Regions from separate parts of the Halomonas sp. hl-4 genome, predicted to be linked through region 2. Evidence: riboswitches for the same ligand, from Rfam matches in the RefSeq annotation. Region 2 holds a riboswitch; each other region holds the start of a gene.
The links. A riboswitch is a leader RNA that binds a small molecule or an ion and turns the genes downstream of it on or off. The one in region 2 is predicted to bind thiamine pyrophosphate.
Positions count from the first base shown of each region.

Region 1: another riboswitch for thiamine pyrophosphate. It lies ahead of thiM (hydroxyethylthiazole kinase); the one in region 2 lies ahead of CPH17_RS07325 (sodium:solute symporter family transporter).
Region 3: another riboswitch for thiamine pyrophosphate. It lies ahead of tenA (thiaminase II); the one in region 2 lies ahead of CPH17_RS07325 (sodium:solute symporter family transporter).

Region 1 is NZ_LT907845.1:2,874,943-2,885,016, reverse strand. It holds gene CPH17_RS13730 (metal ABC transporter solute-binding protein, Zn/Mn family) at 1-131, shown strand, start outside; gene CPH17_RS13725 (LysR family transcriptional regulator) at 156-1,031, opposite strand; gene ampC (class C beta-lactamase) at 1,176-2,348, shown strand; gene CPH17_RS13715 (cupin domain-containing protein) at 2,449-3,129, shown strand; gene CPH17_RS13710 (DUF6164 family protein) at 3,121-3,483, opposite strand; gene gloA (lactoylglutathione lyase) at 3,485-4,018, opposite strand; gene CPH17_RS13700 (hypothetical protein) at 4,348-4,692, shown strand; TPP riboswitch at 4,739-4,835, shown strand; gene thiM (hydroxyethylthiazole kinase) at 4,859-5,668, shown strand; gene thiE (thiamine phosphate synthase) at 5,658-6,272, shown strand; gene CPH17_RS13685 (LysR family transcriptional regulator) at 6,269-7,189, shown strand; gene CPH17_RS13680 (DoxX family protein) at 7,283-7,684, shown strand; gene CPH17_RS13675 (DODA-type extradiol aromatic ring-opening family dioxygenase) at 7,740-8,477, shown strand; gene CPH17_RS13670 (DMT family transporter) at 8,485-9,360, opposite strand; gene CPH17_RS13665 (D-alanyl-D-alanine carboxypeptidase) at 9,442-10,074, opposite strand, start outside.
Region 2 is NZ_LT907845.1:1,511,049-1,521,122, reverse strand. It holds gene CPH17_RS07340 (TRAP transporter large permease) at 1-713, shown strand, start outside; gene CPH17_RS07335 (CoA-acylating methylmalonate-semialdehyde dehydrogenase) at 895-2,394, shown strand; gene CPH17_RS07330 (hypothetical protein) at 2,469-3,161, opposite strand; TPP riboswitch at 3,375-3,477, shown strand; gene CPH17_RS07325 (sodium:solute symporter family transporter) at 3,467-4,861, shown strand; gene CPH17_RS07320 (diguanylate cyclase domain-containing protein) at 4,909-6,324, shown strand; gene CPH17_RS07315 (magnesium transporter CorA family protein) at 6,350-7,318, shown strand; gene CPH17_RS07310 (MFS transporter) at 7,292-8,479, opposite strand; gene CPH17_RS07305 (zinc-binding dehydrogenase) at 8,600-9,769, shown strand; gene CPH17_RS07300 (proline racemase family protein) at 9,788-10,074, shown strand, end outside.
Region 3 is NZ_LT907845.1:3,933,208-3,943,281, reverse strand. It holds gene CPH17_RS18415 (LysR family transcriptional regulator) at 1-879, opposite strand, end outside; gene CPH17_RS18410 (IS3 family transposase) at 993-1,997, opposite strand; partial or broken gene CPH17_RS20320 (transposase) at 1,964-2,113, opposite strand; gene CPH17_RS18405 (SDR family NAD(P)-dependent oxidoreductase) at 2,185-3,006, shown strand; gene CPH17_RS18400 (hypothetical protein) at 3,148-4,098, opposite strand; gene CPH17_RS18390 (hypothetical protein) at 4,895-5,536, opposite strand; TPP riboswitch at 5,790-5,946, shown strand; gene tenA (thiaminase II) at 6,035-6,718, shown strand; gene thiC (phosphomethylpyrimidine synthase ThiC) at 6,750-8,654, shown strand; gene CPH17_RS18375 (hypothetical protein) at 8,824-10,074, shown strand, end outside.

The sequences.
Region 1 (10,074 bases), 1.4 Mb from region 2:
TGATGCGCCACAATGCCGAAACGCTTCACGATGCGCTGGCTGAGCCGGGTCATGACGATCACGAGCATGACGATGACGACCACGACCACGACCACGACCACGACCACGACCACAGCGAGCATAGCCACTAGCCGGGCCGGGGCAATCAACGCGGCTCAAGCATTGCTCGCCTTTAGCAGCCACGCTCGGAAAGACGCCATTGCGCGGGTTTCCGGGCGTGTTTGCAAGCGCGTCAGCCAATAGCCTCCCAGGCTGACAGTGGCGTCGAAAGGCTGGACCAGGGCGCCACTGCTTAGTTGACGGGTAAACATCGATGTTGGCGCCAGCGCCACTCCTGCCCCTTGTAACGCTGCTTCCACCATGGCGATGGAAGAGTCAAACACAATACTCTTGGTCATCGGATAGCTGTTTGGCAACCCTGCGGCCGCTAACCACTCTGCCCACTCGTCGGCGCGATAGGAACGCAACCACGTCTCGCCCAATAGATCGACAGGCGTTTCGAGGCGGGTAGCAATAGTAGGGATACACATGACCGATAGCGATACCGGCATCAGGGGCTGCGCTGCAATGCCGTGCCAGGCACCTGCCCCATAACGGATTGCGAAGTCGAGCCCTTCGGCTGCAATATCTGCCCGGTTATTGTGGGTAGAAAGGCGAAAGTCGACAAACGGATACTGTTGCTGAAAATCATCCAGCCTGGGTAGCAGCCAGCCAACCGCAAAGGTTCCCACCACGCCAACGTTTAATACGTCCCGATAACTGCTCTCACCCACCCGGTCTAGCGTGTGGGTAATCTGGTCGAACGAACTCTTGAGCACCGGCAAAAGTCGCTCGCCCTCTTGGGTGAGCATTAAGCCTCGGGGCAACCGTTTGAACAGTGGCACCTTCAGTTGGGCTTCGAGCAGCTTAACCTGATGGCTAACCGCGGCCTGGGTCACGCACAGCTCGTCTGCTGCGCGCGTAAAACTCAGATGCCTCGCCGACGCCTCAAAGGCGCGTAAAGCCTTCAGCGGCAAGTAAGAACGCGCCACGCTGCCCCCAATTTTTCTAATGGCTCGTACAAAATATAACTGTTTGTTAGCTCACCCCGCAGGTCGTAAATTAACGCTTTGCCACGCCTTCGCGGGGCGAGCGACAGCGCATTCCTCACTTCACTCACGGAACAAGGCTTCAGCATGGGTAAGATATTAGCAGCAAAAACGCGGGTTATCATGACAGGATCGCTCCTTTTAAGCTGCCCAGGGTGGGCATTAGCCGCGCCCCATAGCGAAGACGTGGAGGCGCTAGTCAACAGTACTATCGAATCCCTGATGGCTGAACATGATATCCCAGGGATGACCGTTGCGCTTAGCATTGATGGCCAACAGCATTATTTTAATTATGGTGTCGCCGACCTGGAAGCACAGACACCGGTGACCGAAGAGACGCTGTTCGAGCTTGGCTCCGTCAGCAAGATATTCACCGCGACGCTGGCGGCCCACGCGCAGTCCAGCGACGCCCTTTCGCTTTCTGACCCAGCCAGCCGCCACCTGCCCGCCCTTGAAGGCAGCGCCTTTGATGATATTACGCTGCTGGAACTGGGTACTTACACGGCGGGCGAACTCCCCCTGCAATTTCCGGAAGAGGTACAAAGTGAAGAGTCGATGGTCGACTACTATCGCCAATGGCAGCCGAAATCTGCACCTGGCAGCCACCGGCTCTATTCCAACCCGAGCATAGGGCTTTTCGGTTATCTCGCCGCGCAAAGCCTGGGCAAGCCATTTAATACGCTGATGGAAGAGCGGATATTGACTCCGCTGGGCCTTGATCATAGCTATTACCAGGTTCCTGACGATCAGATGGCGAGCTATGCCTACGGTTACTCGAAAGAAGATGAACCGATCAGGGTGAATCCTGGCGTACTGGATGCCCAAGCCTACGGGTTGAAATCAACAGCGGCAGACGTACTGACGTTTGTGGAAGCCAATATGGATAGCGCTGAGCTTGATGAATCACTGAGCCAAGCCATGGAAACCACGCGAACCGGTTACCTTGAGGTCGGTGATATGACTCAAGGGTTGGGCTGGGAAAGCTACGCCTATCCGGTCGCACTTGATGCGCTTGAACAAGGCAATTCGCTTGAGATGATACTCGAAGCCAACCCAGTCAACCGCCTAAGCCCACCGCTGCCCCCCAGGCAGCAGGCGCTCTACAACAAGACCGGATCGACCAATGGCTTTGGCGGCTATGTGGCCTTTGTGCCCAGCGAGCAGATCGGTATTGTGATGCTGGCAAACCGCAACTACCCCAATCAGGCGCGCATCGAGGCAGCGCACCATATCTTTACCGCGCTGACCGACAAGCCCTGAGCAATGGCGCTGAGCACAGGAACGGAATCAGCGAAAGTTGCATTTTTGCGCAGCGATAAGGAGACTAGCACCACTTCCTTTGCCTGCAAGAGTCAGCCCCATGCGTTTAAACGCCGACTTTACCCGCTTTGCCTGTGTGACACCGGAAGATTACCGCTGGGTGGCCTCGCCCAGCGCTGGCGTCGAACGGATGATGCTTGACCGTATTGGCAATGAAGTGGCGCGCGCCACAAGCCTTGTTCGCTACGCCCCCAACAGCCAGTTTGACCGCCATATCCACGGTGGTGGTGAAGAGATTTTAGTGCTGGAGGGCGTCTTTGCCGACGAGCATGGCCGTTACGCCGCCGGTAGCTATCTGCGCAACCCTATCGGTACAGGCCATACGCCGCAGATTGGCGATGAAGGCGCGCTGATTCTGGTCAAGCTCCATCAGTTTGACCCCAACGATGAGTTACAACTGGCGGTGCCCGCCCATCGCTTGCCCTGGCAGCCAGACCGCCGACCGGGCATCGCCTATAAAATGTTGCACACGTTTAAACAAGAGCGCGTCAGCCTGGAGCACTGGGAGGCAGGGCAAGCCATCAGCTATCCGGTGCTAACCGGTGGGTTGGAGTTTTTCGTTCTGGAAGGTACGTTGAGCGACGGCGACAGTGAATACACAGCGGGTAGCTGGTGTCGTTATCCCAGCGGCATGGCACTGACACTCACCGCCGGAACCGACGGGGTGCAGCTATATCTCAAACGCGGTCACTTGCCGCCCGCTCAGGCCGGATCAGCCTAAAGCGAGAAAGGGCAGGAGCGTTAACGCGATCAGCATGACGATGGCCACGCCCACCAGCGTGACTTGCACGGGGTGGGCGGTGAAGCGCTGCCATAGGGTTGGCGCATCGCCGCGCGCTAGCGCGTCATGATGTTCCTGCCTGGCGCGCGTCTGGCGCTCGGTTTGGTACTCGGCCAGCAGCGCCTGGGCATCCTCAAGCTGGCGTTTATCACGCAGCCAAATCGCATCGACACCCAGCCGAAAGAAGCCCGCCTGCGTCTCGTAGATATCCATGCCGTGGGCATCGAGTAACTGACGCACTTCCATGGCCTCTTCGTCGGTTACGTGGCGCAGGCGGAAAAGCAGATGTGCCATGCTATTCGCCCTTACCGGCCATCAGGTCCGCTTGGATCACTTCGATCCAGTAGCCATCCGGGTCTTTGACGAAAATTACATCCTTCATTTTGCCCTGATCGGCCCGTTTGACAAACGTCACGTCGTGCTCGTCGAACCATGCCTGTGCTGCGACTAAATCGGGTACGCTAAAGCAAATATGACCAAAGCCTTGCGGTTCGGCGTTGCCATCGTGGTAGGCAAAGTCGTCCTGGTTTTCTGTTCCCCAGTTGTGGGTCAGCTCTAGAAGACCCTTCTGGCTAAACGTCCAGGCGGTGCGCGCCTTTGTCTCTTCGGGTACGTCTTCGCCGCCTTCGAGGTTCGCAAGGAAGTAAAGCGAGAACTGCATTTCCTCGAAATCGAGCCGACGCATCACCTGCATGCCAAACACCCGGGAATAAAACGACAGCGCCTGCTTGGGGTCCTTGACCCGCAACATGGTGTGGTTCAGGCGGAAGCCTTGGGTCTGCTTAGGGGCAGGTTTCACTCCTGGATGCTGTTCACCTTGAAACGGCATGCGCTATCTCCTTTGACGTATCGGTTACTTTGTATAAGCCTTTAGAGACTCTGCACAATGTCTCTACTTACCCTTATGATTGCCCAATTTCGGTGTCTATCGCTTCATCATGAGGGCAATCTGACAAATTACCAACCCTGGACAAGAGGCCTTATGTCCCTCGAGCTCAATGTACTGAGTGCACCGCCCACCCCGTGCTACCACGCCCCAAAGCCGGCTTCTAACGCGTCTTGCTCTGGAATTCCTATGCAAACGTCCTACGCTTTAATTATGTCGTTATACAAGACGCTAGGTAATATCTAGCTGAGCGCGTCCATCAGGAGCCGGTAATGACCTCGATTGATATGACCCTTGGCGATCACATCACGTTGAAGCAGCTTTCCCAAGCGCTCCGCAACGGTTTTTCGCCAATTGTGGAAGTGGAATCCATGGACGGTATCTATAAAGTCCGTTTTCACCATGCCAACGGTGTCTCCGATTTATCCAATGCCGAAGGACACGTCAGCACTTTCCTGGGCACTGGCGAAATCCGCGATACGCTGGGTGAATTAGGCTTAACCCACGGCATCCTGACGTTTGCTGATCAATGCGGCGACGAAATGATTGGCGTTGAGGGAAAAGCCATGACACCTGATGAAATGCTCACCTACGGAACACGCATCTCGTTTCGCTAGATGCCGCTGCCAGGGCTTTACAGACCGGCTCAACACGAAGATAGTATCAACACGACAGGGGCGCTCGTGACAGAACGGGCTGAGACGCACCCTTATAACCTGAACCGGCTAATACCGGCGTAGGGAGTCGTGGCGCGCTTGCCACCTCCCCCGTCGGGAGGATGCTATGACGCTACCCCCACTTGGTGACTCCCTCGCAAAACTTCATGCTAGCACTCCGCTAGTCCATTGCATTACCAACTATGTGGCGATGAACAGCAGCGCCAATGTGTTGCTTGCCGCTGGCGCCTCCCCCGCCATGCTACATGCCCAAGAAGAGGTGGCAGAGTTTACCCAGCTAGCTGGTGCGCTCTCGATTAATATCGGAACCCTTTCAGCTCCTTGGGCCGATGCCATGCTTATCGCCGCAAAGACCGCGAATGCCTGTAGCGTTCCTTGGGTTCTAGACCCAGTGGCCGTTGGTGCCACCGGCTATCGCCAGACCGTCTGCACAGCACTATTGACCCACCAACCCAGCGTTATTCGCGCTAATGCCTCCGAAATACTTGCGCTCAATGGATTAAACCACCAGGGCCGCGGCGTCGATGCGACCGCCGCTACCGAGGATGCCCTGGCAGCCGCCATGGCTCTAGCCGAGCAGTATCGCTGTGTGGTCGCCATGACCGGGGAGCGGGACGTGATTACCGATGGCGACAAGTGCTACATCATCAACGGCGGCCACCCAATGATGCCCCGAGTTACAACGCTAGGCTGTGGGCTTAGCGCCTTGGTGGCGGCGTTTGTCGCAGCAACCCCCGACGCGCCGCTGGACGCCAGCAGTGCAGCAATGGCGTGCTTTGCCCTGGCCGGTCAACGCGCAGGGGCTATAACTAAGGGGCCGGGAAGTTTTTACGTTGCCTTCTTGGATGCACTGTACCAACTCACCCCGGACGAGCTCAGCCAGTTCGCCCAGCGGGAGGTGTCGCATGCTGCTTGATCTGTCGCTCTATTTGGTCACCGATGCAACGCTGTGTCAGCGCCATGGGCTTGAGAACACCGTCCGCGAAGCCGTCAGCGGCGGCGTTAGCATTGTACAACTACGCGACAAGCATGCCAGTGACGCCGACATGATCGACCAGGCACGGCGCTTGAAAGCCGTGCTGGCGGGTAGCGGGGTGCCACTGATTATTAATGACCGCCTCGAGGTGGCATTGGCAAGCCAGGCGGATGGACTGCACGTCGGGCAAAGCGATACGGCCGTGCACCAGGCACGCCTGGCAATGGGGCCGGAGGCCATACTGGGACTTTCGATCAACACAGTGGAGCAGCTTCAGGCAGTACCCACCGACCTGCTTGATTACGTGGGCATCGGGCCGGTGTTTGCCACGCCCAGCAAACAAGATCACGCCCAGCCGATTGGTTTTGGCGGGCTCGCCTCCCTGGTCAATGCCTGCCCGCTACCCAGTGTGGCCATCGGCGGGCTCAATGCCAGCCACTCAAGCGCCGTGCGGCGCGCCGGTGCCCATGGGCTGGCGGTCATATCGGCGATCTGCGGTCAGCCTGATCCACGCCAGGCGGCGCTGGCGTTTAGCGACCAATGAATCGCCTTGATGACATCACGGCTTTCGTCAAAGTCGCCGAGCTGGGTAGCTACACCCGCGCCGCTGAAGCGCTCGATCTCTCACGAACGCGGGTATCTCGACAGGTAATGGCACTGGAAGAAGCGCTGGGCGCCCGATTGATTCAGCGCACCACGCGGCGGCTGCATCTTACCGAGGCCGGCGAGCGTTACCTGGCCCGGGCGCAGGGTATCTTGCTTGCTCTGGAAGAAGCCGCCGCTGAAGTGAGCAGCGGCACCTGTACCGTCAGCGGGCGGCTGCGCATCAACGGCCCCATGAGTTTCGGCACACGCTACCTCGCACCACAGGTCGCCCGGTTCATGCAGGCGCACCCCGGCCTCGACATCCGCCTGGACCTGAACGATCGCCGGGTAGACCTGCTGGAAGAAGGCTACGATCTGGCCATCCGGATTGGCAGCCTGCCCGACTCCAGCCTGATTGCAAAGCGCCTTACCCGCTGTCAGCTGGTGTTTTGCGCCTCACCTGAGTACCTGGCGCAGCACGGCACGCCAGCGCGTATTGAAGACCTCTCGCAGCACCGCTGCCTGCGCTATCGCAGCGGCCAGAACAGCGGCCACTGGTACGTCGGCAAACAAACGCTGGCCGTCTCGGGGCCGCTTGAGAGCAACAACGGCGATATGCTGACCCAGGCCGCCGAGGCAGGCCTGGGAATTGCCCAGCAGCCTAGCTTTCTGCTGCCCGAGAGCATCGCCAGCGGGCGGTTGGTGCCCATTCTCTTGAAGGCGCCACCAACGCTGTTGGAGATTCACGCTCTGTATCCCGCCCGGCGCCACCTGCCCGCCAAGGTGGCGCGTTTCATTGATATACTCGCGGACGCCTGGGGCGACCCGCCGTCGTGGGAAACGGAAATGGGATTGTCGCCTGTTGCGCAACAGTGAAGTGCTTGGCCAAGGGATTATCGAGCTCCCGCGCGGTCGTATAGTGGTGCCATCGCATCCCGCGTGATGCCTACTACCACGAGAGAGACCGCCATGACCCCTTCGTCTTCCCTACCCCGTCACACCACTGCCCTGCTGCGCATCAGCCTGGGCGTGATGGCCCTGGCCCACGGCCTGATGAAAGTTTTTGTATTCACCCTACCCGGCACCGTTGCCTACTTCGAGTCGCTGGGTTTACCCGGTTTCATGGCCTATTTGACCATCGCTGCTGAAGTGGGCGGCGGCATCGCCCTGGTGCTCGGCGTGTATACCCGTTGGGTGAGCCTGGCCCTGGTGCCGGTACTGCTCGGCGCTGCCTGGGCACACCTTGGCAATGGCTGGGTGTTCTCCAACCCCGGCGGTGGCTGGGAGTTTCCGGTATTCTGGGCGATTGCGCTGCTCGTTCAGGCAGGCCTGGGCAGTGGCAGCTGGGTGTTGAACCGCCGATTGGCATAAGCTTGACGCTGGCACTGGCCTGGTTGCTGGTGTCGGCCCACGATGGAGTTTCCCCATGTTACCTAGCCTGTTTATTTCCCATGGTTCGCCCATGCTGGCCCTGAATAAGACGCCAGCCCACGCGTTTCTGCGCGGGCTGGGCAAGCGGCTTTCCCCCAAGGCAGTGATCGTGGTGTCGGCCCATTGGGAGAGCACCGCGCTCAAAGTCAGCGTCAGCGCCAAGCCGGAGACGATTCATGATTTTGGCGGCTTCCCTCAGGCGCTTTTCGACTGTCGGTATCCAGCTCCCGGCGACCCTGAGCTGGCAGAGCGACTGGCCAGGCTGCTCGACGCCGAGCGGGTCGAACGCGGCCTGGATCACGGCGCCTGGGTGCCCCTTTCGTTGATGTTTCCTGACGCCAATGTGCCGGTTGTGTCGCTGTCGCTTCCCGTACGCTGGAGCAATGCAGCGCTCGTGACGCTGGGTGAACAGCTATCGGCGCTGCGCGATGAGGGCATCCTGGTAATCGGCTCGGGCAGCCTGACCCACAACCTGTATGAAATCATGCCGCCGGACAGCCCCATGCCGCTCTGGGTGGATGCCTTTGCCCAGTGGGTCAACGCGCGCCTCAGCAACGGCGACCGGGAAGCCCTGCTCGACTGGGAAAGCGCACCCCATGCCCGGCAAAATCACCCGACGCCTGAGCACTTCCAGCCGCTGCTGGTGGCCATGGGCGCCGGTGGCGAAGCCACACAGCTGCACCATAGCGTAGAGCATGGCGTTCTCGCCATGGATGTCTACCAGTTCGCTTAGGCCCAGGCTAGGCGGTTGGACGACGTTTCAGGGTCGTGCGTCGGTCGTGGTAGGCAATCGCCAGGCCGCTGGCCATAATCAACGCACTGCCGACCCATACCCACAGGTCGGGTAGCTCCCCCCAGAACCACCAGCCGAGCAGCACAGCCCACAGCATGGCGGTGTAATCGAACGGGGCGGCTATCGCCGCTGGCGTAAAGCGAAACGCCAAGGTGATAAAGGCGGTGGCCGCCACGCCCAACACGCCTGAAGCCAAAAAACCGACCCAGTGCCATGGCTGCGGCGTCTGCCACACCCACGGCAATGTCAGCCCGGTCACCACCAAGGGCACACAGGTCATGTAAAACAACATTGCCCAAAGGTGCTCGCGCCCCCCATAGCGGCGCGCGGTAATCATCATCAAGGCATAGAATAGTGCCGCTCCGACCAAAGCTAAGGCACCCAGTTGAAACGCATCGCCACTGGGGCGCACGACAATCAGCACCCCAACAAACCCCACAAGCGACGCAATCAGCACCGGGGGATCAATACGCTCACCCAGCAACGGTACCGACAGCAGGGTGACAAACAGCGGTGCCACAAAGGCAATCGCGGTCGCCTCAGCCAGCGGTAATAGCGTTAACCCCAGTACAAAACAGACCATCGTAGCGGTATATATCAACCCGCGCAGCAGGTGTACGCGTGGTCGTTTGGTGCGCAGCTTGCGCAGGCCACCGGCAAAGTGAGCGAGCAGGGCAATCAGCGGCAGCGAGATCAGGGTACGGAAAAAAATGATCTGCAGCGGCGAGTGCACCTCACCTAGCCATTTGGAAACGGCGTCCCCTAGCGCCAGGAACAAAACGCCCAGACACATGCAGAGGATGCCTTTCAGGGACGTGGTCACCGCGATCTCCTTTGTTCTTCCTCACCTAAAAGCAAAAAACCCCGCCAAAAGCCTTTGGCGGGGTGATCGCACCATACCGCGCTAGAGACTGGCGTTAACGACTAAGCAATCCATTCCTCGCGAACGCAATTGCTCGCAGGCTTGACGCGCTTGCTGCTCTTCGAGCGCCATGAGCCGAGCACGAAATACCGGCGTTTGGCCTACCGATGCATCGACTGCCACTTGCCCTTCTACATCACGGGGCAAATACCCGGCCGCTTCACGCGCATAGCGCTGAGCTTGATCTTCTTGACTGAAAGCGCCCACCTGGATACCCCAGCCACTTGCTGAGGCACGCGATGCCATAACACGCTCGCGATCAATAAAAGCTTGCAGTGGGTCCTCTTGCGGCTCGCGATCCTGCGCTTCGGTAGGCGCCTCTGGGGTTGGCTCAGACGGCTCCGCTTCCGGCGTATAAGTCGCTACCACGGGTGACGTTTCTGACGGCTGTGGGGGTGCTGGCATGTCTTTTGGTGCCGATGAAAAGGCCATATACTCGTCGGAAAAGCTCAAATCGGCCACCCAATTACGCTGGTCCCGTAGCGTTGCCCGGGCAAAACTTCGATCCAGCAGACTGGCCATGTGCTTGTCTCGCGACTGCGCAGTAAAACCGCCCATCACAATGCCCATCAGCCGACGATCACCGCGCATCGCGGTCGTCACCACATTGAAACC
Region 2 (10,074 bases):
TGATTGCGCTGGTAGGGCTTGTGCAGCAATACCCCAAAGGGCAGTGGCCCAGTCGCCAACAGGCCTTGCACGACGCACTTTGGGGGCTGCCCGCGCTGTTGATTCCGGTGATTATCATCGGCGGTATTTTATGGGGGATTGCTACCCCCACCGAGTCAGCGGCGCTGGCCTCCTTGGCGGCGTTAATCATGGGGCGTTTCGTGTACGGCGGCCTGGCTCTTGACCAAATGCCCCAGGTGCTAAAGCGTACGGCGATTAACGCGGGACTGGTGATTATACTGATTGCAGCGGCGGGGGTGTTTGGCTGGGTGGTGGTTTATGAACGACTGCCGCAGATGGCCGCTGCATGGATTGCGGCCCTAACCCACGACCCGTTTGTCTTTTTGCTATTAGTTATCGGTGCACTGCTGTTGGTGGGAATGGTGATTGACGGTATCGCCGCGTTGATTCTAGTGGTGCCCATTCTAATGCCCATTGCAGAAAACCAGTTCGCTATCAGCCCTTATCAATTTGGCGTTGTGGTCTGCTTAACGCTGGTGATGGGGCTGTTAACCCCGCCCGTTGGGGCGGGGCTGTTTATTGCCTCTTCGATGACTGGCGCGCCGCCACTAAAAATCTTCCGCGCACTGCTGCCGTTTTTGCTGGCGACATTAGTAACGCTGGTGCTGTTGGCGTGGCTGCCGTGGCTAACCAACGGGTTAATTAACCGTTAATCTTCGGCAATGAAAGGTGTGGTCACACGCTATTACGCAGGTGGATGTCCGCGCAGTATGGCCATTGGCATGGCAAGGTGGAAAGGCTAATTGACGCCGCGCGATAGTTTCTGTTTACTCAAGGCATGTGAAATTGACGTTTACGTTAACTTGCCAACGCAATGACAACAGGAGCTATGCTATGTCCGTTCGCGAAATCCCCATGTATATCGATGGTCAGCCGGTCACCTCTCAAAGCCAGGAGTGGCGCGATGTGGTGAATCCGGCCACCCAGGAAGTTGTGGCCCGTGTGCCTTTCTGCACTGCCGAGGAAGTCGAGCGTGCCGTCGCCAGCGCCAAAACGGCGTTCAAAGAGTGGCGTAAAGTGCCACTGGGCAAACGCATGCGCATCATGCTCAAGCTGCAGGCGCTGATTCGCGAGCACACGCCCGAACTGGCGGCGCTGATTACCGAGGAGCACGGCAAAACCCTGCCGGACGCCGAAGGCGAGGTTGGGCGCGGGCTAGAGGTGGTTGAACACGCCTGCTCAATCACGTCGCTACAGCTTGGTGAGTTGGCTGAAAACGCTGCTAACGAAGTCGATGTGTATACCATGCACCAGCCACTGGGCGTCGGGGCGGGCATTACTGCGTTTAACTTCCCGATTATGCTGCCCTGCTTTATGTTCCCGCTGGCGATTGCTACCGGCAATACCTTTGTACTGAAGCCCTCTGAGCAGGACCCAAGCTCGACCATGCGCCTGGTTGAGCTTGCTCATGAAGCGGGTATTCCAGCAGGCGTATTAAACGTGGTCCATGGTGGCCCTGAGGTGGCCAATCAGATTGCCGATCACCAGGATATCAAGGCGTTGTCGTTCATCGGTTCGACCCATGTAGGCTCGCTGCTTTACAACCGCGCTGCCGCGGCGGGTAAACGCATGCAGGCGATGATGGGCGCTAAGAACCATTGCGTGGTGATGCCTGATGCCAACCGCAGCCAGGCGATTGATAGCCTGCTGGGCTCTGCTTTTGGTGCCGCCGGGCAGCGCTGTATGGCCAACTCAGTGGTGGTATTGGTGGGTGAAGCCCGCGAATGGCTGAATGACATTGTCGATGGTGCCCGCAGTATGAAAGTTGGCCCCGGTACCCAGCGCGATGCGGATTTGGGGCCGCTGGTATCTCCCCAAGCCAAAGAGCGGGTCGAGCGGTTAATTACCGCAGGAGAAAAAGAAGGCGCCAAGTTAATGGTCGACGGTCGAGGCTGTTCTGTGGACGGCTATCCGCAGGGTAATTTCGTAGGGCCGACACTGTTTGCCGACGTGACCGCAGAGATGACCGTCTACCGCGAGGAAATCTTTGGGCCAGTGCTCTGCGTGGTGAGCGTGGAAACCCTGGACGACGCCATCGCGTTCATCAACGCCAACCCCAACGGCAACGGTACCTCAATCTTTACCAACTCCGGCTGGGTCGCGCGGCGCTTTGAAACCGATATCGACGTAGGGCAAATTGGTATTAACGTGCCGATTCCCGTGCCGGTCGCCTATTTCAGCTTTACCGGCTCGCGTGGGTCGAAGTTGGGTGACCTGGGGCCGAACGGCAAGCAGGCGATTGCCTTCTGGACACAAACTAAAACCGTGACCGCACGCTGGTTCGAACCGGAGAATGTCTCCAGCGGTATTAACAGCACGATTTCACTTAGCTAACGTCACTTGCCTCCTTCCCCTCTGCTTTAGCTGAGGGGAAGGAGGCAGTGTGAGTCTTAAACCTCAGGCAACGGCTAAAAATCGTGAAACAACGGCAGGCTTTCTTCCAGCAGTTGCTCAATGGGATCAAGCTGACTTTCGTGCAGAACCAGTAATGACGGCTCTTCGATAAAGTGCTTGCCAGTCGGCACCAATAGCGCAAACTCTCCCTCTTCAAGATGAAACTCGTGAATCTCGCGCAGTCCATAAGGTGTGTAGCATTGCGCGCAGCGATACGCTTCGTCCTCGCCGTATACTAAACGGTGGTACATTTTAAACAGCGTATAGAGTGCTAAACCGCCTTCGAAGGCGGGCCAGCGCGCTGGAATCGTGCGCGTCTCTTCGTTTAATGTTTGGCCATCCGCCTCAGCATTGGCGATCGCATCGCTAAGCGGGGACGCCAGCAGGGCGTCGTTATCGGTGGGAAATGCAGCGTTAGTTTTGGAGGCTTGCTGAAAGTCGTTTACCACGCGTTTGAAGTCGGCGACGTTATGAATGGCATAGTCCACATGCTGTAAATCCTCCGGCTCGAAGCTGCCGTTTTCCCAGCCATGAATGACGCGTAGCGTCATCAAGCCGCGCGCCATGGGGCGTGCCAACAGCAAATACAGCATAATGTGAAGGTGTAGCTGTCGTTCGTCGGTATCGTTTTCAAACGCCTTGTAAGGGTCTGCAAACAGTTCGTGTAGCCTGCCCGGCGTATGTTCCTTGGCTTCTGTGTAGCGCATAAACGTTTCCCTTCTCTAGCGAACCGTTTCGCGATTGGCGCACGGTCTTTATCATGTTATTGGGTTACTTACTGAGTATGGCGAGCGGTTGTCAAGATTGAAAGACCTTGTGACGTGAAACGCCGTTTGCCTGCGCGTTATGGCATACTCATGGTGCTTTACGCTGACGCGTTTATCGTTGAGGATAGCGTCCGTTTAGATAATTCTTTCACTTATTGTCGCCAGGGGAGCCCCCAAGGGCTGAGAGTGCGCTTAGCGCTTACCCTGGAACCTGATCCGGATCATACCGGCGGAGGAAGTGCGACATGCCGTACCTAACATCAGCCGTGCTAGCCGCGGCACTCGGTGGTTTTATCCTGCTTGGTCTGCGCGCGCGCTGGGCCGATGGCACGGTCGATGACTATATCACGGCACGTAATTCACAGTCCGGGGCATCTCTTGGGCTGTCGTTTCTCGCGTCCGGCATGGGGGCGTGGATTCTGTTTGCGCCGCCGGAAATCGGTGCGTTTGTGGGGCCTGTGGCGCTGACCGGTTATGCCCTCGGTTCGGCGCTGCCGTTTATCGTATTAGGCCTTTATGGACCCGCTATTCGCCGGGCGTTGCCGGAAGGCAGAAGCATCGCTGAGTTCGCCCAGGCATGCTTTGGTACAAACGTGCGGCGCTGGGTTTCGCTGGTCTCAGTGGCCTATATGGCCTGCTTTTTAGCCGCAGAGCTGACGGCCATTGGCGCGATTACCGCTTTGCTTTCCGATGTGCCGCCCGCCCTGGTGGTACTTGGCGTTGCCTTGAGTACGCTTGCCTATACCGTGCTCGGAGGACTGCGGGCAAGCCTTGCCACCGATCGCTGGCAAGCTTGGCTGCTGGTCGCTTTGTTGCTTATCGTCAGCAGCGTGGCGTACACACACCTGCCCGATATGCCCACGATGTCGTCGATGCCGAAGGTGCCGTTAAGCGACGCGCTGAGCGTGGCGCTAACATTGGTGATCGCCGTCACCGCAGCCAATCTGTTTCACCAGGGTTACTGGCAGCGGGTATGGGCCGCGCAGGATTCACAAAGCCTTGGTCGTGGTGCGTGGTTGGGTGGCGGTATGACCATCGCCGTAGTGATGGTGATTGGCGGCTTGGGGATGCTTGCCGCGATCAGCGGGGTTGAGTTGGGTGATCCGCCGATGCCGTTTTTCGCTTTACTGGGTAACGCACCCTCTTGGCTTGCACTATTGGCTCTCGTGCTAGCGGTGACGCTGGTGGCATCGAGCGTGGATACTCTGCAAAATGCGATTGCCTCGTTGTTGGTGTCTCAGCATCAGCAGCAGGGCAGATCACTAACCACCGCCCGTTGGCTGACCGTTGCCTTGATGGTGCCGGTGGTTATCATCGCACTACAAGGGCTCTCGGTACTGCGGCTGTTTTTAGTCGCCGACCTACTGTGCGCCGCGATTGTCGTGCCGGTACTGCTGGGGCTATGGCAGCGTATGACAACTGCCGCCGCTATCGGCGGCGGCATCGCTGGATTATTAGGCGCCGTTTTACCCGGCTGGGTCACGACCAGTAGCTTGGAAGCAGGGCTGCTAGCTGCCACTTTCCCCAATGGCATTCCTACGCTTGGGCCTTTTTTGGGGGCGCTATTGGCTTCCTCATTGGTAAGCGTCAGTTGGGCAAAGTTGGCCGGTAACCGTGCGCCTTGGGCAAAGCATGGCTGATCACGTTATGATGGTAGGCTACCGTCTACCATCATGGGTGACAGTTAATGAACTTCCCTATTCTGCCCGATGAAGAGGCTCGTCTGGCAGCCCTTTACGAATTGGCGCTGCTGGATACGCCGGAAGAACCCGCGTTTGATCGGGTGACGCGGCTGGTTACCCAGTTACTGAATGTGCCTACCTCGACCGTCACGCTGATTGACGCGAAACGCCAATGGATTAAATCGCGGGTAGGAACAGAACTTAGTGAAACCTCCCGCGACGTGGCATTTTGCGCTTACACGATTGCGGAAACCGCACCGCTGGTGGTTGAAGATGCCCGTGAAGACCCGCGCTTTGCTGATAACCCGCTGGTGACGCAAGCCGATGGCGTACGTTTTTACGCGGGCATCCCGCTACGTACGTCAAAGGGGCTGGCACTAGGATCGCTGTGTGCCGTGGATACCCGGCCGCGACGACTTAGCGAAGCCCAGCTCGACGCCTTGAAAGACCTGGGGGCGATTGTTACCGACGAAATCCACCTGCGCGAACGGTTCTTATTTGAAAAGCACCGCCGGGAGGCGTCGCAGGCCTCGCTTGAAGCACTGCACCTTGATCTCGAAAACCAGATTGAACGACGCACTCGAGAGCTGAATCTGGTGATCGAGTCGGCCTATGATGCCTACGTCAGTATTGATGACAACGATATTGTTTTAGATTGGAATAGCGCCGCAGCGACGATGTTTGGTTGGTCGCGTAAAGAAGCGTTGGCGCGGCCTATTCAGCAGCTGGTCTTTCCTGACGGGGTGCCTGAAGGCGATCATAAAACGCCCGTTACCTATTACGCCGCCTGTCGTGACGGAAGCCCATTACCGGTAGAAATACGCATCAAGGCGCTCGATATTGATGGGAAAAGTCTTCGCAGCTTGTTTCTGCACGATGTCACCGAACGCCTTCAATTGGAGCGCTTGCGCGACCAGCAGGCTCGCGAAGATGTCTTAACCCTGCTGCCCAATCGGCGCGCGCTGGATGAGCGGTTGCCAGAGGCCATGGCGCGTACCCGACGCCAGCAAACCGCGCTTGCTGTGTTGTTTATGGATTTGGATGGTTTTAAAGCCGTTAATGACCTCCACGGCCATAGCGCTGGTGACGGGCTGCTACGTGAGGTTGCCAAGCGCCTCACCGAGGGTGTGCGTGAGACCGACTATGTGGCTCGCTGGGCAGGGGATGAATTTGTTGTATTGCTGGAAAGCGTCGCGTCCGAGGCGGCCGAACGGATTGCCCGGCAGCTCGTCGAAACAATAGAAAAGCCCATTCGACTGGCGGATGTCGAGGTGGACGTTAGCGCCAGTATTGGTGTCGCGCTCTACAAGCCCGGTGTAGATGAAACGGCCCAGGAACTGCTCAAGCGCGCTGATGTGGCGATGTATAACGCCAAGCATAATGGCAAAGCACAGGTCTGCATGGCCGACGCGCCCGCGTAACCCTATTCAAATGCCAAGGACGGACATGATTCGTACACTGTTAACCACTCCCGAGGGGGATATACACGAAGGTGGTGAACCGCTTATCGAGCTATGGCGGCAAACGCCGGGTAGCCATATTTGGGTGGACATGCAAGGTGAAAGTCAAGCCAGTGAGCGGCGCCTTTTAGAAGGCTTCGAATGCCATCCAATGGCCATCCAAGATGCTCACAAAGAGCGCCATCCACCGAAAATCGAAGAATTCGAGCACCACACGCTGATCATTTATCGCGGCATCTCGTCGTTTGATGCCCAGTTGAACTTCGTCCCCCAGCAAGTGTGTTTTTTTATCGGTGAACGCTTCCTGTTGACCCTGCATCCAGGGGAGGCATTAAGCATTGAGCGCTTGTTTAACGAACAAGGGCGCGCACTGCTGGCGCATTCGCCCGAGCATGTGGCGCTCAGGGTGATGTACTTGTCGGCCGGGTTTTATATCGACAGCCTGCTGGAATTTGAAGTTGAACTCAGCGACCTGGAAGATGAGTTGCTGGAAAACGGTAACGATGTGCTGATGCGTAAAATCATCGCCTACCGGTCGCGGTTGGTAAAAATGCGCCGAATCTTCAGCTATCACAAAGGCATCACCCAAGAGCTAACCGCCTACGACTACGCTCATCTACCCCGCGAAGAGAGCGAAACCCGACACGCGATTACTGATGTAGAAGAACGCTTTGAGCGGCTTTATACCCTAACGCAAATGTACTATGACATTTGCGGCGACTTGGTGAATGGCTACATTTCAATTTCATCACACCAGCTCAATATCACCATGCGGGTGCTCACGGTGATTACCGCCATCTTTGTGCCGCTCACGTTTATTGTCGGCGTCTACGGCATGAATTTCGAATATATTCCGGAGCTTGGCTATCGCTACGGCTATTTCTTTGTTTGGGGCGTAATGCTGGGTATCGGCGGCATGCTGATCTGGCTATTCAAGCGCAAGCACTGGTTTTGAGGCTAACCAGCGCAAGCGCAGGGCCAACGCCAACAGGCCAATACTCAGTAGTAAAAGAAGCCCGCCTAGTAGCGGTGGAAAGGCCTGTGCGCCAAATCGATCCAATAGCGGGCCCGTGATTGAGGGGATAATCAGTGCGCCGAGGCTGGCTGCCATGAAAATGGCCCCCGTAGTGCGCCCGCGTATTTCCATTACATGGTTGCTCAGCGTAAATAAGGTGGGGAAAAACGCTGAAGCGGCTAGGCCGAACAATAGCGCGCCGACACCCAGTGGTAGCCATAGCGCATGCAAAGCGCCGGCGGTCGCCATACCTAACACTAAACCGCCGACCAGAAACGTCCAGGGGGAAGACCAGCGCAATAGGGGAATGGCCAGAAGTCGGCCCGCCGAGAGGGCAAGCCAGAATAGCGTAGCCAGCAAGGCGGCCTGCGCAGACGGTGACCCCGATAGTATGCCGTAGGCGGTAATCCATCCCGCAAAGGTGATTTCGAGACCCACATACAGCGCAAACAGCAGCATGAGTAGTCCCAGCAACAGCGGGTCACGGTGTTTGATGACGCGCGATGTACCGGGTTCATGATGAGCGTGTGGTTTCACAGGACTCGCGTATCGAGTAATAGGGACAATCACCATCAATAAACAGCTCGCGACGACCCAAAACGCCCACTGAAACTGTCCCGTTATCGCTAGTGCGATCATGATGACCAACGGGGTAAGCATATTGCCCACCCCAAAGCAGAAATGCAGTGCGCTAACGTTTGGCCCCGACGATTCTTTATGTAGCCACAACAGCAGCGTATTGCCCCCCGCGTTGAGCGACACCTCAGCAAAACCCAGCACCCCCAACATGGCGGTCAACAGCGCAAGCGATGGGCTAAAAGGTGTCAGTAACAGCCCTAGTACACCGACTAACGCCATACCGAATAGCACACGATGGCCGCTAACGTGGTCGATGAGTACACCGGTGATCAAGGCTCCGGCCATGTTTCCCAGGGCGCGAGCGGTAAACAGCACGGCAATCTGGCTCATGCTGGACTCGGTCATGGCGGCGAAATGAGGTAACGCAGGGCCAAGCAAGCCACCCATTAAGCCAATCGCCACAAAAAGTGCAAAGTAGCGCCAAGTGAGGTGGCGATGGTAGGGCGATGAAAAACGCAGCATGCACCATCCTTGGACGTCTTTTATTTATACTCAGCGTAGCCTGCTTGAGACGGCGCGAAAGTTTGATATGGTCGTAGTATGTTCATCATGCCTTTCTTTCATTACTAAAGGAGTCCGCAAATGGCTGACTCAGTTGCTAGCGTAACGCCGCCGACCATGGCGGCCATGCTGTTAACCGGGCACGGTGGTGTCGAGAAGCTTGAGTACCGCCAGGACGTGGCGACCCCTAAACCCCAGGCGGGCCAGGTGTTGGTGCAGGTTACCGCGACGGCAAAAAACAATACCGATCGCAAAGCCCGTGAAGGGTTGTACCCCACCAAAGATAAAGGCGATGTGACCTCATTTGCGATGGGCGGCGAGCCGACGCTGACGTTCCCGCGTATTCAAGGAGCCGATGTGGCTGGCCACATCGTGGCGGTAGGCGAGGGGGTTGACGCCTCGCGGATTGGTGAGCGGGGGCTTTTGGATTTTAATCTGTATGCCGATGATCGCCGCGATATCAACCTGACACCCGATTACTACGGCCATGGGGCAGATGGCGGCTATGCCGAGTACATCGCCGTGCCCTCGGATCAGTTTCATCACGTACCCAACACGGATCTACACGATGCTGAGCTTGCCGCCATGGGGATGTGCTCTTACCAAACGGCTTACCACATGATGACGTCCGCTAGCATAGCAGCTGGTGAGCGCGTGCTAGTCAGCGGTGCCAGCGGCGGTGTTGGCACCGCGCTGATTCAGCTGTGCCGCGTTGTGGGGGCGATTCCCTATGCCGTCAGCCAGCCCGATAAAGCCGATGCGCTACTCGCTTTGGGTGCCGAGGCGGTGATTGACCGGGGTGATCTGCCGACCTTTGTAGATCGCGTACTGGCGACAACGAATGGCCAGCCCATCGATGCAGTGATGGACCTGGTCGGCGGCGACATGACTAATTTGTTTATCGACACCATGATTGTCGATATGCAGCACCGTAAAAGCTATCCGCGACTCTCCATTGCTGGCGCCAGCGGCGGCAATCTCAGCGAAATGATGTGGACGCGCATTTACCTTTATCAGGTGCAGATCTTTGGCGTGTCCCACGGCACACGGGAAGAGGCCGAGCAACTGATCGCCTGGATTCGCAACGGCGATTTGAAGCCTGTTTTACACGCTGCGTTCAAGCTATCCGAATTACATGACGCCGAACGCTATTTTGTTAATCGCGATAGCAACTACCTAGGTAAAATTGTCATTGTTCCGGACAGCCAGTGGCAAACCCACGGTGTGCCGTTTGCCCTTAACGCACCTTAATCGCAAAGAGACCGGTGAATGAATACTCAGCACACCATTCAATTAATGGATACCCACGCGGGCGGCGATGTTAGCCGCATTGTGACCGGAGGCATTGACCACCTCCCCGGTGATAGCGTCCGCGAGCAAATGGAATACCTGCGCGACGATGCCGATGGCCTGCGTCGGCTCTTGCTCGAAGAGCCGTACGGCATTCCCGAAATGTCGGTGGATTTACTGGTGCCGCCCTGCGATCCGGAAGCGGCCGCTGGCTACATCATTATGGAGGTCATGGGGTACCCGATTTACTCTGGCTCCAACACCTT
Region 3 (10,074 bases), 1.8 Mb from region 2:
GCGCAGTGCATTCTTGAAGTGTGTGAAGGCGGACGTTTGCTGTCGGCGACTCGGATAGTAAAGGTAGTAACCAGCGAACGGCTCACACCACTCTTCCAGCACACGTACCAGCGCACCGGACGCTATTTGACTGCTCACTATGTCCTCAAGGATGTAAACAACGCCGTACCCCTCGGTTGCCGCGGCAACCATCAAATCGCTGTCGTTGAAAACTGGGCCTCGACCAGGCTTAACGGTGAGGCTGCGCCCATCCTTTTCGAAATCCCAAGTTGATAGCTCCCCGCTGCGATTTCTAAAGCTGATGCAGGCATGCTGGGACAGATCGGAAGGCTGTTTTGGTGTGCCGTGTTGCGATAGATAAGAAGGCGCGGCGACAACAGCGACCCGCATCCGGGGGCCAATTGGCAGTGCCACCATATCGTTCTCAAGCCTTTCACCCAGTCGGATGCCAGCGTCAAACCCACCTGCGATGAGATCCACGAAGTCGTTTTCGACGGAGACTTCGATTTCAATACCCGGATGCTGGCGAATCAAAGAACTCAACGCTGGCCAGAGAATCGTGTCGGCTGCGTGTTTTCCGGCACTCACCCTGACAGTACCGACCGGTTCATCGCGCTGGCTGGCGAGCGACTTGATTTCGTTGGTCACCTCATCGAGTGCGGGCGAAAGCTTTGTCAGCAAACGGGCGCCAGCATGCGTAGGCGAAACGCTGCGCGTCGTGCGCGCCAGAAGCCTGATCCCAATGTCTTCCTCCAACCGCTTGAGCGTTTGGCTGAGCGCCGACTGAGTGACGCCCAGCCGCTTAGCGGCGCGCGTAAAACTGCCTTCAGCAGCGATGACGCGGAAAACTTCCAGATCGCCGAGTAGGCTTGGGCGCATTCGTTAGCTCTCCTTATAGACCCTATAACTAATAAGCAGATTATCATGATTTATTAGAGGGCCTACTATGTAACAACATTATAGATAGGAGCACCTCCGACGTCACCCCATCTTCAGTAGCACCCGGGTTTAGAGTCAGAAATAACTTTATCGTGTTTTACCACCAGTTGCTCGGCATAGGCTGACGGTGTCAGCCCTCCAAGACTCTTCTTCGGTCTTTCTTCGTTGTACTCCCGCCGCCATGCCTCGATGACAGCCTGGGCGTGTTGAAGGCTGGTGAACCAATGCTCATTTAGGCATTCATCTCGAAAGCGCCCATTGAACGATTCGATGTAGGCGTTTTGGTTGGGTTTTCCAGGTTCGATTAAAAACAGGGCAACGCCACGTAGATGCGCCCATGACAGCATGGCGCGCCCACAGAACTCCTTTCCATTATCCGTACGAATGGCGCTCGGTAGGCCACGTTGTAGGGCCAGGTGATCCAGAATACGTGTTAAAAACAGTCCGCTAATGGCACGTTCAGGCACGATCGCCACGGCTTCATGGGTGGCGTCATCGACAACCGTGAGGCTCTTTATCACTCGTCCGTCTGCCGTCCGGTCAAACACAAAATCCATTGACCAGACCTGATTGGCAGCCCCAGGGCGACCAAGTGGCTTTCGCTCAGACATGGGAACCTTCTTGCGCTTGCGACGCTTCACCTGCAAGCGAGCTTCCGCATACAGACGCTCAACACGCTTGTGATTGACCGGTTCTCCGGCCTGACGCAGCTTCAGGTAGATCATGCCAGCGCCATAGCGGCGATGCCGGTGTGCCAAGGCAACAATGCGTTCACGCAATGTCTCATTGCGGTCAGGGGCCGGCTGGTAGCGCAATGCACTGGCACTCATACGAATGACACGGAGCGCTCTGCGCTCACTCAGGCCACGTGACACCATAAAGCGCACCACGTCTCGGCGTGCCGGGGCGCTCACCACTTTTTTCTCAGCGCCTCGCGAGTGACCTCCATTTCCAGTAGCGACTCTGCGAGCAGCTTTTTCAAGCGTCCATTTTCGGCTTCGAGTTCTTTGAGTCGCTTGGCATCGGGGACGCTCATGCCGCCAAACTTGCTCCGCCATAGATAGTAACTGGCTTCTGAGAAACCGTGCCGACGGCATAGCTCTTTGATGGGCAGTCCCGCTTCGGCTTCGGCCAAGAAGCCAATGATCTGTTCTTCGCTGAAACGCTTCTTCATGTCCAATCTCCTTACCCATAGGATCGGACTCTAAAGTGTAGCGCTACTCAATCAGGGGGTGACGTCGCCTCATGGCTAGAAACTGGCTCGTCACCGGCGCAAGCCGTGGATTAGGTAGGGAGATCGCCCGTGCGGCGCTTGCTGCTGGTGAAACGGTCACCGCTACGGCTCGGTCTGCCAACGACGTTACGGAAGCACTTGGATCAAACAGCAGACTACACGCGCTGGCACTCGATATTACGGACGAAGATGCGGCTGTCGCCGTGGCACAGGAGGCAGTGGAACTGGTTGGCACGATCGACGTGTTGGTCAACAACGCTGGCCAAGCACAGCTCGGCTGGTTCGAGACGATCAGTAGCGCACAAGTGCGGCGCCAGTTCGAGGTGAATGTCTTCGGCACGATGAACGTTACCCGTGCTGTGGTGCCACACATGCGTGCACGCCAGTCAGGCCTCATTGTTACCATCTCCTCTGTTAACGGCCTGCTCGCCAACCCGGGAGGCTCCATCTACGCATCGTCAAAATTTGCAGTTGAGGGCTGGATCGAGGGATTCGCACAGGAACTGGCTCCCCTCAATATCAAATCAATGGTGGTTGAGCCGGGAATGCTGCATACGGATTTCCTTGACGACAAATCAGCCGAGCACGGTGATATCGACGTTGCCGATTATGCAGAAGCGACCCGGCAGTTCCGCTCGTTTATCGCGGCCGCCAATCATAACCAGCCTGGTGACCCGGCCGTTCTCGCAGAACGAATCGTCTCCCTCGGCATGTCGAACAAGCCACCCGCCCGTTTCGTCTTTGGTGACGATGCACAGGAGTGGGCCACCGATAAGGTAAATCGTCTCAAAATGGAGGTCGAACAGTCGGTTAATATCGCGAACGGAAATTAAATCAATGGAACCGGAGTCATTGATTTTGTGGCCATCTCCACTTAGTAAGGCAATGAGCAGCTGGCCAGCAAGCGTTACCCACCTTTGCGGCACAACGCAGCGCAGCGAAGGTGTGTCCGACAACAGCATTTTGTTAGCACCTCAAAAAGGTTCATTGTTATCTTCCCACATCATGCTTTCCACTTCGGATTCTATATCTATATCGAAGTATTCAACCGCATCATAATGGCTCGTGGACACATAGGTATTTCCAAGTCCGCATGCAACTAACTTTGAGTAGCCTGCTATTTTTAAGCCACAGGCAACACACTCGAAAGATGAGGGAAGCATTGTTTGTTTCTCAATGATCCCATCCTCATCAACGGTGGTTTTAGGGGCGCCAGTAGACCTACCTTGAACGAGCGCGGTACTTCCACATGCCGGACAGGCTACTCTATGCCCAAGATGTCGAGTTGACAGCAGCTCCGCCTGTTTAGATAGCTTTTCTCGTTCTTCTTCTGGCTTTTCTTCCCAGATCGTTTTGTGGGCATTTATGGTACCTTTTACGGATTTTGCACTTTCGTCCTCAAGTGCCTGGATATGTTGCTCTGCTTCTTCTGCGATATCTTCGCCAACGAGAGTCTCCAGTGACTCGCCAATTTCTTCAACCAACACTTTGCAAACAGAATAGAACATAGGCAACCATGATGAAGACCCAACACCATCAAATGGAAGCGCGCCAGAGTGTAATTCGCTGTTCCTCTTATTTATGTGTGCAACACTAAAATTAAGCATTTCTCTAGTAAAACTTGAGAAAAGTCCCTCCGCACGCTTAAGCAAGTCTGAAATGTCGGAAGATTTCGGATTGAACTTTTGTTGGTTGGGGTCGACTCCTACCGCATATAAGACATTATTCCAATCTTTTCCATCAGCTAACAAAGCTGGAGAAATATTCGCAATAGATGCTCGAACCAGCATTTCAAGCGTAAGCGCTGACCAAAACCCAAACTCCCAATCAGAATGATTTTTATCTAACATGATATCTGCGTAACGCTGCGCCTTCGAGTACAGCGCGTCCTTGGACCATTCATGGGCCGTTCTTTGTACTGTCAAGTTTCAACTCCTCTAAATAAACTCGCTCAACTATTCGGTTCATCGAATTTCTTCCGACAGCGCTCCTACCATGAAGCACTCTCCAATTATCAATAAGTAAACATTTTCCATGCTTATCAAGGCAAATTGACTCAGGAGCCCTAGAAATTATCCGTTCTTCAATTCGCTGTTTTAATGCCTCAGCCGATCTATTGACCGGCTTCAAAAAAACTGAATCCCATCTAAACAACTCTCCGTTGACAATTTTTAGGACGTTGGCCGATCTATCTAATCTTTTCCTCGGCATAAAGTGGGACCGGCTTAACGCTTCCTCAGACTCCCCTTGCAACAATTGCTGATGATCAAGGATCTTTGTAACCACTTCACTTGTTGGTTTCACGCACCGAAGAAGAAAATACCTCGGGGGAATGTACCAATGCGCCAGGTCCGTATGTAACGGAAACTCATTCAGACCAAAATTACCGCTGTATGTATTAGGGTATTCATTTTCTTTGATTCGTGGTGTCAGCGTTTGAATCAAAGGCATAGCAGGGGTTTTGATCGGGCGCCCAATTCTTTTGGCGACCTCAAGCGTAGTCTCCTCTGGGTCAGAATCGAACAGAAAATATCCATCCCTAATCATATTCACGTCATTTCTCAAGAGACTCGACCCAAAGTACTGACGCCCGCTTCAGCTGCGCCTAATACGGAGCGGTTTTTGTGTTAATGTTTGAGCACAGCGAGTAACGCAAAAAACGCGTACTGTTTGGCGTCAGGCTGCAAGCGTTTGTTCGGCTGGCATTGTCGGTTAGACATATTAGGCTTTAACAGCACCACTGCTAACAAATAGTTTGCAAAGCTTAGTGGGAAGAATAGCTCCTCCATCTAAACCGCCATTATTTTGCCCTATGCCCGCATTTACAAAAGCTAACAATGTAGGCTCTTCCATTTTTAAAGACTCATTTATATCTGCTTTGGAGAACTCTTCTAATGCTGCTAATTCAAAAGTCGGAACTCTCTCGAGTGCATGTAACATATGACGAAGCTCAGTGAAGGAAATTTCGCCCTTTGCGTAAGCAACGAAACACCTAGCGGAAAGCTCAGGCTTTACTTCACTTTCCATTCTGTCAAGGATTTCAATTAAAGTTGCACCCAGCTTACCAGCAAACTTATCATTCTCATTAAGCTTGTCAATCATTTCCGTTCTTTCGTCAATCGAAATTTCCGAAATCTCGCTTAAAAACTTTATTATTTTGGTCGCTAGCATCTGATCTCTTATGGTTCCGGTAACATTAAACAGCCCCACCACTGAACTAACAAAAGGTATGTCTTTTAGCACTCCCGATTCAAGAGCTGTATCTATACCAAATTCTAAATAATCTTCACCTAACTTTTCTACTGAATCGGATTTAAGTACATTAACAACTCCCTCGCCACGTCCCGTAATCTTCTTATTCACACCTGCCCCCAATTTAACTATGGTTCGGTTTTTTTAAGCCTAACAATAAATCTACACCCCGCTGCAAAACCTCAATGAACGCGACGGCGCATTGATTGAGGTTTTACAGCCACCAATTGACTCTACCCCATTGATTCTGCTGGTGGCAAAGTGAATTTTGAAGCAGATTTAAAATTCGCGTGCTTGTGCGATTATCCATCTCCAATCAGCCCCCCTTGCATCTCCCCCACCCGCCTCCTACACTCCACCAACGAACAGCTTGACGGGGTGCCGGTGATATCCGGCTGAGATGGCGCAGGGCGAGCATTTTTGCTGCCAAGCGCTGGTCCCGCTGAACCTGATCCGGCTAATGCGTTGCTCATATAGCGAGCGGCGCGGGTACCGGCGTAGGGATCAAGCGATGGCCATGGCTAGCTCTCTCACGATCGCACGCCACCTTTAGGGCCATTTCCTCGATCTCTCCCGCCTGCCTTCCGGATCATTATCACCGGAGGCATCATGGGCTACCGCTTTACTGATCTCACCACCGCCTGCCAAGACGATTGGCGCGCCTATATTGAGCACGATTTTGTGTGTCAGTTGGGCACGGCGACGCTGCCTGAGGCGTCGTTTCGCCACTACTTAAAGCAGGATTACCTGTTTTTAATCCACTTCGCCCGTGCCTACGCGCTGGCCGCCTATAAAAGCCCTACCCTTGCCGATCTTCGACAGGCCCATGAAGGCTTGAAAGCCATTGTGGATGTGGAGTTGGGCCTGCATGTGGGCTTTTGCCAGGAATGGGGCATTTCCGAGCAGGAACTGGCTGAGCTTCCCGAAGCCAGGGCGACGCTGGCCTATACCCGTTATGTGTTAGATACCGGCAACCGTGGCGACCTGCTGGATTTGCACGTGGCACTGGCCCCCTGCCTGGTGGGCTACGGCGAAATCGCCAACTGGCTAAACGCCCAGCCTTCTACGCTGCGCGGCGCGCAAAATCCCTATGACGCCTGGATTGCCATGTACGAAGGCGACGAGTTTCAGGCCGCCATGCACGCAGAGCTTGAATGGCTCAACGCCCGCCTTGCCGATGTCACCCCCGCCCGTTTTGCTGAACTCAGCAAAATTTTCCGCGATGCCACCCGCCTGGAAATCGACTTCTGGCAGATGGGTTTAGCGCTAATAGACCAAGACCTGACAGCTTAATGCAGCACCACAACAACCTATGGAGACCGTAATGACTAAGTCCGTCAACAATAGAACCAGTCACTTTTTAGCCGAAACCGCCCAGGTCGATGCCGCCGCCATTGCGCCGCTGCCCGGCTCGCGCAAGGTTTACGTGGAAGGCTCGCGGCCCGATATTCGCGTGCCGTTCCGGGAAATTTCACTGTCGCCCACCAAAACCACCGGCATTGATGAAGAGAACCCGCCGCTGCTGGTGTACGACACCTCCGGCCCCTACACCGACCCAGAGGCTAACAACGATTTACGCAAAGGCTTACCCGCCCTACGCCGGGCCTGGATTGAAGAACGCGATGACACCGAGTTTCTCACCGGCCCCACCTCCGAGTACGGTAACCGCCGCGCCAACGACCCCACCCTTGCCCAGCTGCGCTTTGATTTAACCCGCACTCCACGGCGGGCCAAGCCGGGTAAAAACGTCACTCAGCTTTATTACGCGCGACAGGGCATTATCACCCCAGAAATGGAGTTTATTGCCATTCGCGAAAACCAGCGCCGCCAGGCGTTAGGGTCTGAAGAAGTGGAGCGCATTCTGGGCCACCAGCATAAAGGTCAGAGCTTTGGCGCCAGCCTACCAGAAGAGATCACACCCGAGTTTGTGCGCGATGAAGTGGCTCGTGGCCGGGCGATTATTCCCAATAACATCAACCACCCGGAAAGCGAGCCGATGATTATTGGCCGCAACTTCCTGGTCAAGATCAACGGCAACCTGGGCAACTCCGCGGTGACGTCTTCCATTGAAGAAGAGGTTGACAAGATGACCTGGGGTATCCGTTGGGGCGCAGACACCATCATGGATCTCTCCACGGGGCAAAATATCCACGAAACCCGCGAGTGGATTCTACGTAACTCGCCAGTGCCGATTGGCACGGTGCCCATCTATCAGGCGCTGGAAAAGGTCAAAGGCGTGGCCGAAGACCTCACCTGGGAAGTGTTCCGGGATACCCTGATCGAGCAGGCCGAACAGGGCGTGGACTACTTCACCATTCACGCGGGCGTGCTGCTGCGCTATGTGCCACTCACCGCCAAGCGGGTCACCGGCATTGTCAGCCGCGGCGGCTCGATCATGGCCAAGTGGTGTTTGTACCATCACCAGGAGAGCTTCCTGTATACCCACTTCGAGGAGATCTGCGAGATCTGCAAGCAGTACGACGTGGCGTTCTCCCTCGGCGATGGCCTGCGCCCCGGCTCGGTGGCGGATGCTAACGACGAAGCGCAAATGGCGGAGCTTAAAACCCTTGGCGAGCTGACCCACATTGCCTGGAAGCACGATGTGCAGGTGATGATCGAAGGCCCCGGCCATGTGCCCATGCATCTTGTTAAAGAGAACATGGACAAGCAGCTGGAGTACTGCGATGAAGCGCCCTTCTATACTCTCGGCCCGCTAGTCACCGATATCGCCCCCGGCTACGACCACATCACCTCGGGCATTGGGGCGGCGATGATCGGCTGGTTTGGCTGCGCGATGCTCTGCTACGTCACGCCTAAAGAGCACCTGGGCCTGCCCAATAAAGACGACGTTAAAACCGGTATTATCACCTACAAGATTGCTGCCCACGCAGCGGACTTGGCCAAGGGCCACCCGGCGGCACAGCGGCGGGATAATGCGCTTTCCAAGGCGCGGTTCGAGTTCCGCTGGGAAGACCAGTTCAATCTGGGTCTAGACCCGGACACCGCCCGGGAATACCACGACGAAACCCTACCCAAGGACTCCGCCAAGGTAGCCCACTTCTGCTCCATGTGCGGGCCGAAGTTCTGCTCCATGAAGATCAGCCACGAAGTACGCGAGTACGCTGCCGAACACGGCCTAGACGGCGATCAGGAAGCCATCATGAAAGGCATGGAAGAACAGGCTGAAAAGTTCCGCAACAAAGGCAGCGAGCTTTATCAGGAGGTGTAACGAAGCGGCCTACCGATGGAATGTGACTCTTGAGTTTTAACAAATCTCGAGAGTCACTTTTTACTTAAGGAGAAGATAGTAAAGAAAACTTAGTGTATTATTATCATTTGCTGATTAATTAGATCAATAAACCATCTAAAACCAAAACTATTCAAGGAATGAGTACACGATGAAAACCAAACTTTCCCTGGCGGTTACCCTGGCCCTGGTCAGCGCAGGCCTGCTCAGCGGCTGCAGCGATGATAAAGAGTCAGCCGGGGAGGCATCGACACTGAGTTATATCCCGGCCGATTCTCCCTACTTCATGGCCTCAAGTGACACAATGCCTGAACAGGAGGCCTTTGATCTCTTTCAGCGCATGCAGCCTATGGCGAGCCTTGAGTCTGATCTGGATGAACTGCGCGACACACTGCCCGAGCTAGAAGACGATAAAGTGCAGCATGCGTTGGGGGCGCTGTTAATCGCCATGGGTGAAGAACTGGTAGGTGTAGAATCACTGGAGGATGTGCATGCCCTGGGCCTGAAGATGAGCCCCCAGGTCGCCTTCTATGGGCTGGGCATCCTGCCTGTGTTGCGCATGCAACTGCAAGATGAAGAAGCGTTTCGCGAAACGCTTCAGCGTATCCTGACCAAGGCAGAGATCCATCCCACCACGGCCACCACCAACGGCACAGACTACTGGGTACTGACACCCGAGGCACCAGTCAAGGCGATCCTGGCCATTATTGATCAGCAGTTACTGATATCTGTCGTGCCGCAGGATGCCAGCGACGAGCTGCTAGCGCAGGTTCTGGGTAACGACTTGCCTGACAGCAACCTCGAAGATTCTGGTGCACTGGCAGAGCTTGAGCAGCGCCACGACTTTACCCCTTACGGCGCCGGGGAAGTCGACTTTTCACGCCTGCTTAATGAGCTCAGCTCTCCTTCCCATGCAGGTACTCAGGCATTGATGGACGCCGTTGAGGCAGAGCAATTGGATCTGTCTGCCTGCCAGGCCGATATTGACCGCATCACCAGCCGCTTCCCCGGCCTCGTTATGGGCATGCGTGAGTACAACCAGGACCGCATGGAGATGAATGTCATTCTGGAAACCGATGAAGAGATTGTCAGCGACCTGCGCGCCCTAACGACTCAGGTTCCAGGTCTCGGTAGCACTGAAGGTATCGCCAGCATCGGGATGGGCCTGAATTTACCGTTACTGCTTCAGACGGTTCAGCAATATGCTCAGCAAGTGCGTCAGAACCCCTTCAGCTGTGATGAGCTGCAGGACCTGAACAGCGCCTGGAGCGAAATCAACACGGCGATGAACAACCCGGCCACCATGATGATCGGTTCAGCGCTATCAGGTTTGAGGGCTCGCATCGACAGTCTGACAATGACCAATGGCGAACCCAGCGGCAGCGGTATCCTGACCCTTGCC